DNA from 3 places in the Lacimicrobium alkaliphilum genome. Region 2 is predicted to be linked to each of the others. Evidence: predicted binding sites of a transcription regulator. Region 2 holds the regulator's gene; each other region holds the start of a gene.

Region 1 (3,283 bases), 1.3 Mb from region 2:
CTTACGTTCAATGTAAAGGTGCCTGATGATCACCTCATCGTCGGTCAGTTCAATACTGCTGTTTGCCACCTCCAGCAATTCATCCAGCAGCGCCGGGCTGACCCGGTTCCGGGGCAGTCGAAAATTGACATACTCATGGGTGTCCGCCATACGGCCCACCCGATCGTGCATTTTTACCAGTTTGTAGCAGGCTTTAACCTGCTCGCGGGTAATTTTTTTACTCTCCGGGAATTCGTCTTTAATTACTTTAAATACCACGCCATAGGAAGGCAGATGAAACACCGCCATTACCAGCCCGCGTATGCCCGGCGCCGCCTCGAACTGATCATCGCTGTGGCTCAGGTGCTGCAAGAAATTGCGATAAAATACGGTCTTACCATGCTTGTAAAAACCCAGTGAGATATACAGCTCGAAGTGCTTTTTATTCGGCATCAGTTCCTGCAAAAAGGCCACTACCTCAGCGGGGTATTGGGTATCGGCCATAAAATAGGAACGGGCAAAGCCAAACAGCACACTTAAGTCATGGCGGGCGGTCAGCAGAGTATCCACATATAACTGTCGCCTGGAGTTGAGCATTAATGCCATCACAAAAGGGATGGCGTCACCGTCACTGCACATGCGGCCAATCAGATAGGCGGCCTTACTGCGATAAAATACCGGTTGCAGTATTTCTATGCTGTGAATACGGGCCAGTTGCCGGGGGCTGAAGGCTTCCCGCAGATAGCGCTCCAGACGGTTTAAGTCCTGTTCTTTATCGGCATACTCAATATGAAAAGGATAGGCCCGGATGATTTCTTCCAGGGTGGCGCGAATTGTACCCCGGGCATCAAAGGTATTGATCACATTATGACGAACCTGTCCGGGCAGATAGCAGCGACTGGGTAATACGAACATCATATTGTCGTCGATTTGCTGATGACGGAACAGCCGCCCGATCACAGAATTGTAGAAAGTTTCGGCTAATTCAAATTGCGGGTGGTCATCCAATTGTTTAAGGTAGTGATGCTTTAACTGGTGCCAGAACTGCTTATCCTGTAAGTGGGGGTGCAGTTGTTGGTAGATTTGCGCCACTACGTCGCTCAGGCTCTGGTCGTAAATAGCAATGCGTTCTTTTACCGCCAGTTGACCGGCTTCCCACTGCGCCTGTTCAAAGCGCTGCTGGGCTGCACCGGTAATACGGCTGTACCAGCGGAAGCTCTTTTCAAAGCCCTTGAGGATTTGATAAGCGAGATGAGAAACCTTTGGTGATGACAAAATCACTCCGGCAGTAAAACAAGTGGCAATATAAAAACAAGAATAACAGGGGAAGGCGGCAGATGGGATTTCCAATTTTAATCTGTGATGATTCATCGCTGGCACGCAAGGTAGCAAATAAGGCGTTGCCTGATGACTGGGATACCAGCGTGACGTTCGCCACCAACGGTGTCGAGGCTATGGCGGCCCTCAGAGAGCAGCACTATGGGTTGTTGTTGCTGGATCTGACCATGCCAGAAATGGATGGGATTGAGGTGCTTGAAGCCATCCGCCATGAAAAACTGGAAGTCTTTGTGGTGGTCATCTCCGGTGATATACAGCCACAGATGCGCGAGCGGGTCATTCAATTAGGGGCGCTGGAGTTTATTCCCAAGCCGGTCAACGGGCAGCATTTAAAGCAGATATTACAGGATTTTGGCCTGTACCGTTGTGGGGAAAAAGTGGAAGAAAATCTATCTTATGCCTGAAACAGATAAATTGCGTATTGACATATAGACGTCTATACGGCAAATTGAAGCCCATGAAAACGATCAGCCGCACCACCATTATTATGATGATTACCACCTTTATTAAGGCGGTCGCTGGCTAGTGCGTAAAGAACAGAACACCAGGCCCGCGACCCAAAAGGAAGCGGGCTTTTTTTTATCTAACAGGAGCAGCATATGAAGGTGATGAAATTTGGGGGCTCGTCCTTAGCCGATGCCGAGCGCTATCTGAGGGTCAGAGACATTGTGCTGCACACCCATACTGAGAAAGGTGCAGCGGTGGTCCTCTCGGCGCCCAAAGGAGTCACCAATGCCTTATCGCTGCTGGTGGAGCAGGCTGTTGCCGGTGACCCCTGGCAGGAGCTGTTTGAGAAGCTGAATATGACCCTGACCGGCATTGTTAAGGATCTCGCCAATGAGCTGGACAATTTTGACCATCAGCCCCTGCTCACTCTGATTGATGAAAAGCTGCTGGAGCTTAAACAAAGCCTTGAGGGCATTCATCTTCTTCATTGCAGCCCCGATGCCGTAACCGCCAAGCTGCTTAGCATTGGTGAATATGTCAGCGTAAATATTTTCAGTGGCATCATCAGCGCCATGGGCGTCAGCAATCAGATTATCGACCCGGTGGAATATGTGCTGGCAGAGGGCGACTATCTTGACAGTATCGCCGATGTGGCCGCCAGCCGCGCCCGCTTTACTAATGTGCCGAAAAACGGCGAGCAGATGCTGATTATGCCTGGTTTTGTAGCGGCCAATGAAAAAGGTGAAAAAGTTACGCTGGGACGTAATGGCTCAGATTACTCGGCGGCTATTCTGGCGGCCTGTATCGATGCGCAGTGCTGTGAGATCTGGACTGATGTGGACGGGGTGTATAACGCCGACCCTAACCAGGTCGATGGCGCGGTACTGCTGGATAAACTCACCTATCAGGAAGCCATGGAGCTGTCTTATTTCGGCGCCAAGGTGTTGCACCCCAAGACCATTGGCCCTATCGCTCAGTATCATATTCCCTGTCTGATCCGTAATACCCTGAATCCTTCAGCACCGGGCACCTTGATCAGTACCGAAGCCAGTGACACCTGGACCAGCGTTAAAGGTATTTCGCACCTGTCTGACATCACTATGTTTAACGTGGCAGGCCCTGGCATGAAAGGCATGGTGGGCATGGCCAGCAGGGTGTTTGAGGTGATCTCCAATGCCAATATTTCTATCAGCCTGATCACCCAGTCATCCTCTGAGTACAGCATCAGCTTTTGTGTACATGCAAAAGATGCCCAGCGTGCCAAGCATCTGCTCGAAGAAGCCTTTGTGCTGGAACTGGCCAATCAGTTGCTGGAACCGATTGAAATGCGTGAGTCTGTGGCCATCGTTACGCTGGTCGGTGATGGCATGCGCAAAGCTAAGGGGCTGGCTGCCCGTTTCTTCAGCTCTCTCGCTCAGGCCCGGGTCAACATTGTGGCGATTGCCCAGGGCTCTTCAGAACGTTCTATTTCTGCGGTGATTGAAAGTCGCAAAGCCAGGGAGGCCGTTAAGGTGGTGCA
Region 2 (3,283 bases):
TCATCCCGAAACTGACAGCGATTTACTCTGGTTTGGAATCAGTTTACCCGGAATTAGCTCTTAAACCCAACATATGACAGATGGCATAGCTCAGTTCGCACCGGTTCAGGGTATAGAAATGAAAATTACGTACGCCTTCTTTGGCCAGGATCCGGGTCATGTCCATAGCAATACTGGCACCAAGCAGGTTACGGGTGGTCTGGTCGGCTTCATCCAGGCCTTCATACATCTTGTGCAACCACTGTGGCACATGCACATTGGTCATACCGGCAAACTTCACCAGGGTCTTGTAGTTGGTCACCGGCAAAATACCGGGAATGATTTCCATGTCGATGCCGGCTGCAGCGGCACGGTCACGGAAACGCAGAAACACCTCAGCATCAAAGAAAAACTGGGTGATAGCCGACGTCGCGCCGGCCTCGGCTTTACGCTTAAGATTAAGCAGATCGAACTGGCCGTTGGGCGCTTCAGGATGGATCTCCGGATAAGCGGCCACGGCAATGTCAAAGTCTGCCACATCTTTTAGCAGCGCCACCAGATCGGCCGCATAAAGCTCGGTTTGTGCCACACCAGGTGGCAGATCACCACGCAGGGCCACAATCTTTTTGATATCCGCTGCCCAGTAGTCTTTGGCGATCTGGATCAACTCCTCGCGGCTGGCGTCCACGCAGGTTAAATGGGGGGCGGCGGCCACTCCGGTTTCCGCCTGAATACGCTTCACCACCTCATGGGTTCTGTCACGCTCGCCACTGTTAGCACCGTAGGTCACCGACATATAAGCCGGCTTCAGCGGCGCCAGACGCTCTACAGAGTTCCACAGGGTTCTCTCCATCTGCTCCGTCTTGGGAGGGAAAAACTCAAAAGAAACGTCGATATTACGCAATTCAGACAAAGAATTATTCAACGCATCAATGCCCTGAGCATAGGAAACCATGGTGACTCCTGATTGGGATACTTTAAATTTGGCCGTTTAGATGGCTAAATCTACTTGTATTTGATTCAGACATCAAGATGTTTGGATATCCATTTCTACACGGGTTAGAATTTTAAACTCTAATTTAAAATAAAAAGGCTAAAAGCATGGCTAAATGGAATGGTGAGTATATCGACCCTTACGCTGAACATGGTAAGAAGAGTCAGTTAGTAAAGAAAATTACCGTTTCCATTCCAACCCGGGTACTCAAGGTGTTGACCGATGAACGCACCAGAAGGCAAATCAATAACCTGCGTCACGCCACCAACTCAGAACTGCTCTGTGAAGCCTTTGTGCATGCCTTTACCGGCCAGCCGCTACCCAATGACGACGATCTGCGCAAAGACAACCCCAATAAGATCCCGGCCGAGGCCCGTAAACTGATGGCAGACATGGGCATAGATGTGGACGCCGCCGAAGCCCAGGAACAACAGGCGCAGGAAAAAGACGAGTAAATTAGCCCTCAGCATCATTATCGTAGGTCGGACTTTAGTCCGACAAACGCACAATATTTTCTTTAAACCCAGTGTATTTTCACAACCCTGCAACCCTCTGCGCCTTAGCGCCTTAGCGCCTCTGCGAGATCAAAAAAGATAAAAGCCTGAGATCACGCGAAAGACGCAGGGCGCGCAGAGAAGTAAAGGCCATTACACCAACAAACCTCTGTGGCCCCGTGGTTAATTGTACATTTCGCAAAGGTCGCTGGATGCCCGATTACAATATTCGGGCATGACCAACACTCTGCCGTCATTCCCGTAAAGTCGGACTGAAGTCCGACCTACGAACTCACCCGCCCTGTACCAGCCTGACTTCTAATTCACCGACACTGACTCTGGTCACTTCCACTTCCTGTTTGGCGGCGACGGGCTCTTTGCTGCGCACGTTCCAGTTAATACCGGAATAGCGGTAGGTAATACTCTGACCGGGCATAAGTGCTTCGGGCAGATAAAAACGATGGCCAATCAGATCACTGGTCACCTCTTTAGGTGCTGTATCGGCCTGAATCCGTTTCAGAGGCTTCCATAACACCACTGCCAGCAGCGCTGTCAGTACCGCCATACTGCCCATGGCGCCAAACAAGGTCGCCGGTACCAGCGAAATGTACATCAGGCCACCGGTGACCAGTGCCGCCAGCCCGAGGAAGAACAACACAAAGGTAGAAAAACCCAGCACCAGGATCTCCACCGCCAGCAAAATCAGGCCGATCACAATCAGGGTTTCGGCCAGATGTTCGGTAAACAAACTCATTATGCCCCCTTGCTGTTCATCTGATTGATGATGGTCATGGCCTGTGCCACCACCGAAGCAGCGTCGGTATTACCATCGGGTAACAACACCACGGAAGACTCTTTGGCAATCGCCTGTTTCGCCTCAATGGCCTTTGTCGCCAGATCCAGCTGAATAGCTTTTTGCCCCTGCTCGGTATTGGCCGTTTCACCTACCACCCGCAGTGCTTCGGCCTGCGCATCGGCTACGGCGATAATGGCCTTGGCTTCACCTTCGGCGCGCAACACCTGTTCTTCTTTATCCGCTTCAGCGGCCAGTACCACCGAGGCCTTTTCACCTTCGGCACGGTTAATCGCCGCCTGACGGTCGCCTTCCGATTCGAGGATCTGCGCCCGCTTCACCCGCTCCGCTTTCATCTGCGCTTCCATGGCTTCCATCACCGACTGCGGCGGCACAATGTCCTTGATTTCATAACGCATCACCTGGATGCCCCAGGGACCGGCAGCATCATTGATCGCAGCAACGATATTGGTGTTGAGCAGATCCCGTTCTTCGAAGGTCTTGTCCAGCTCCATCTTACCCAGCTCAGAGCGCATAGTGGTCTGTGCCAGCTGGGTAACCGCAAACACATAGCTGTCTACACCGTAGGTGGCCTTATAGGGGTCTAATACCCGGAAATACAGCACCCCATCCACTCTCAGAGAAATATTATCCTTGGTGATAGCACTTTGCTCGGGCACATCTACCGCCTGTTCTTTCAAAGAGCGGTCCGCGGCGATACGGTCAACAAAAGGCAGGATAAAATTCAGCCCCGCTTCGCGGGTTGACTGAAACTTACCAAAACGTTCTATCAGGTAGGCGCGGTTCTGTGGGACAAAGATAATCGAAGATTTAAGCAGTACCAGCACAAACAGCAGCAGGAAGGTTTCAATTCTCAATACGTAATCAAACAGGATATCCATATAACAGCTCCTAAAAATCATAAGTGGTTAACCTTATGTCAGAGGTCCGCTGCCGACAATGAAAATCTGCAGTTTGATCCTATCCGGGCTTTCCCGCATGCAGTTGGCAGGCATGTCCAGC
Region 3 (3,283 bases), 1.4 Mb from region 2:
GTCAGGGGCTGATCCAGATTGGCGGAGGGCTCCTGAATTCTCGGATGGCGAACATATAAGCTATAGTCACCGGCCGGCACATTCAGCTTAAGCTGGCCTTGCTCGTCAGTCTGACCAAAGTAAGGGGTATCGACTACATAGATATATCCGAGCATCCAGTCATGTACATTGCAGCCCAGTTCCACTTTACCTTGCTGATCAAAGGGCAGTGGTTCAGGACTCTGATCTTTATATAACTGTAACTGAAAGGTCTTGGCCGGTGAGAAGGAGTAAACATGATGCTGTATCGAATCGGAATTGGGAAAACTGACCTCAGTCCCTTTTTGTACTACCAGAATATGCGGAGAAAACTGTTTTTTGATCTGATCCATTTCTGCCACTGCGCCCTCAGCAACCGGCGGCAGTGGTTGTTCAGAAGTGAGGTAAATCACAGCACCAGGCATGGGCTGATTATCCTGGGTGTGCACAGAAACAAGCACTTCAAGTGCCTGGACTGGCAGGCAAAAAAGACCGATTAGCAGACTGAAAATGCGGAGCATTGGATTACCGGCAACAACTGATAGACCTCTACTATACCTGTATTGTCGGATCGGTAAAGGGGCGATAGGCCCCTCTTTGTATCAATTCGCCTCAGTGCAGAATACGGGTCTTAATGGTTCCGTCTATACTCAGCAGCCGCTGAAAGGCTTCATCGGCATCTTCGGAGTCCACATCAATGACCACATAACCTATTTCAGGTGAGGTTTGCAGGTACTGGGCGGCAATGTTGATATTCATCTCGGCAAAGGCCTGGTTTATCTGGGTCAGTACACCGGGAATATTGCGGTGAATATGCAGCAGTCTGGAGCGGCCATACTGCTCCGGCAGCGACACTTCCGGGAAGTTGACTGCAGACAGGGTAGAACCGTTGTCACTGTATTTGGCCAGTTTGCCTGCAACCTCAATGCCGATATTTTCCTGCGCTTCCTGGGTGCTGCCACCCACATGAGGGGTCAGCAGCACATTGTCAAACTCACGAAGTGGTGAAACGAACTCTTCATGATTAGATTTGGGTTCTACCGGGAATACATCGATAGCGGCACCGGATAACTTGTTGTTACCCAGATTCTCTGCCAGTGCATCGATATCCACTACGGTGCCCCGTGAGGCGTTGATCAGAATCGCACCATGCTTCATGGTGTCCAGCTCGGCATGGCCAATCATATTGGTGGTCTGCGGCGTCTCAGGTACATGCAGGGTGATCACATCAGAGCTTTTGAGCAACTGATTAAGGCTCTTGATCTGTCTGGCATTACCCAACACCAGCTTGTCTTCAATATCGTAAAACTGCACCTGCATGCCCAGATGCTCGGCCAGAATACCCAGTTGCGTGCCGATATGCCCATAACCGATAATCCCCAGGGTTTTACCCCTCGCCTCGTAGGAACCTGAGGCGCTTTTATCCCATTCGCCACGATGTGCTTTGGCGTTTTTCAGCGGGATACCCCGCAGCAGCAGCAGGATTTCGCCTAATACCAGCTCTGCCACAGAGCGGGTATTGGAAAACGGCGCATTGAAGACCGGAATTCCGCGCAGCCTGGTGGCGTTTAAATCCACCTGATTGGTACCGATACAGAAACAGCCAATGGCAACCAGTTTTTGCGCCGCTTCAACCACATCGGCAGTGATCTGCGTCCGTGAACGTACGCCGACAAAATGCACATCGCGAACCTTCTCGATTAACTCCGGCTCGGGCAATGAAGTCTTAAGGTATTCAATATTGGTGTAACCATTAGCCTTGAGGGTCTCCAGGGCACTCTGGTGAACACCTTCCAGCAACAGGATGCGGATTTTGTCTTTTGGCAGTGACACTTTGCTCATGAATGTTTCCATATGACGAATAACAGGGAGTCTTACCCGTATCAATGTATGGGCGTCTGGACGTCTAAATTACCAGATTTAGTCTAAGGGTAAAAGCTTTATTTGATCAGGTGAAAATTGAACCACGGAGACAAAGAGAACACGGAGATTACAGGGCAGATAAATTTGAACCTCGTACCCTCTGAGTTTTGTGGTAAACAGCTTTCAACCACGAAAAACACTAAGCCCAAGAACACAAAATGGCCTCTCGCAGAGGCGCTGAGACGCAGAGGTTGCATAGAATATAAAGGGTAAGACCTCTGCGTTCTCTGCGGCTCTGCGGTAAACTCTTGCTTTCGTATGACTAGCAAAGAACCTTATTCGCTGATCTGTGGGCCCTGTTCGGTGCCCACGACCACAACATCGGCGCCGCGTCGGGCAAATAACCCGTTACAGACCACTCCGGCCAATTGATTTATCTGACTCTCCAGTTCAACGGGGTTGAGGATCGTCAGGTTATGAACATCCAGAATAACGTTGCCGTTATCGGTGACCACACCCTCTCGCCAGACAGGTTGGCCTCCCATTTTGACCAGTTCCCGGGCCACATAAGAGCGGGCCATAGGAATAACTTCCACCGGCAACGGAAAGTCGCCAAGTACATCTACCTGCTTGCTTTTATCTACGATGCAGATAAATTTTCTGGCCACAGCGGCGATGATTTTTTCCCTTGTTAACGCACCGCCACCGCCTTTGATCATGTGCTTGTGAGCGGTAATTTCATCGGCGCCATCAACATAGATATCCAGCTCGTCCACCGCATTCAGGTCGAATACCTCAATGCCTGCCGCCTTAAGCTTAGCCGTGGAGTCTTCAGAGCTGGATACGGCACCCCGGATGTTGTCGCGGATCTGTGCCAGCCCCTCAATAAAAAAGGCTACCGTAGAGCCGGTGCCTACACCGACAATGCTGTCTTGCTGCACATACTCCAGGGCTGCTAATGCTGCGGCTTGCTTAAGCTGATTCTGGTCCATTGTTAGTCCTTATTCCTGATGATAAAGGTTGTTGAAGGAGTAATGATCTTCTGCATCGGTAAATCCCAGGGCTGTGCAACCAGCGTCTCTGCCTGCTGGCAGTTATGGGCCAGACCAATGACAGCCGTATTGTAATCCGGAGTTTGTGGATTGTTCCGGTACAGGGGGCCAGGGTGCGATCATAAAAGCCCCCTCCCATCCCCAGTCGGTGGCCCTGTGCGTCAAACGCCACCAGCGGAGTAAAAATGATATCCAGTTTTGCCAGCGGCACGATATGGGCACATTCCAGTGCGGGTTCCGGGATATTAAAGCGATTCGGGCTCATCAGGCTATGGGAGCAATAGCGTACAAACAGCAGATGGCCTTTGCAAAAAGGGTGTAATACCGGCAGACATACCTGTTTTCCCTGC

What was found. Region 2 encodes MetJ, which represses methionine synthesis genes. Its sites were predicted from a motif close to TAGACGTCTAGACGTCTA; they were not measured.
Region 1: thrA (bifunctional aspartate kinase/homoserine dehydrogenase I) is a predicted target of MetJ. The motif match lies at 1,747-1,764, and genes of this name have one in related genera.
Region 3: serA (phosphoglycerate dehydrogenase) is a predicted target of MetJ. The motif match lies at 1,910-1,927, and genes of this name have one in related genera.

The regions. Positions count from the first base shown of each region.
Region 1 is NZ_CP013650.1:3,528,649-3,531,931, reverse strand. It holds gene aceK (bifunctional isocitrate dehydrogenase kinase/phosphatase) at 1-1,257, opposite strand, end outside; gene AT746_RS15970 (response regulator) at 1,317-1,721, shown strand; gene thrA (bifunctional aspartate kinase/homoserine dehydrogenase I) at 1,917-3,283, shown strand, end outside.
Region 2 is NZ_CP013650.1:462,837-466,119, reverse strand. It holds gene metF (methylenetetrahydrofolate reductase) at 44-934, opposite strand; gene metJ (met regulon transcriptional regulator MetJ) at 1,081-1,428, shown strand; gene AT746_RS02165 (NfeD family protein) at 1,760-2,221, opposite strand; gene AT746_RS02160 (SPFH domain-containing protein) at 2,221-3,162, opposite strand.
Region 3 is NZ_CP013650.1:3,396,827-3,400,109, reverse strand. It holds gene AT746_RS15370 (methylamine utilization protein) at 1-539, opposite strand, end outside; gene serA (phosphoglycerate dehydrogenase) at 631-1,860, opposite strand; gene rpiA (ribose-5-phosphate isomerase RpiA) at 2,217-2,873, opposite strand; gene AT746_RS15355 (5-formyltetrahydrofolate cyclo-ligase) at 2,854-3,283, opposite strand, start outside.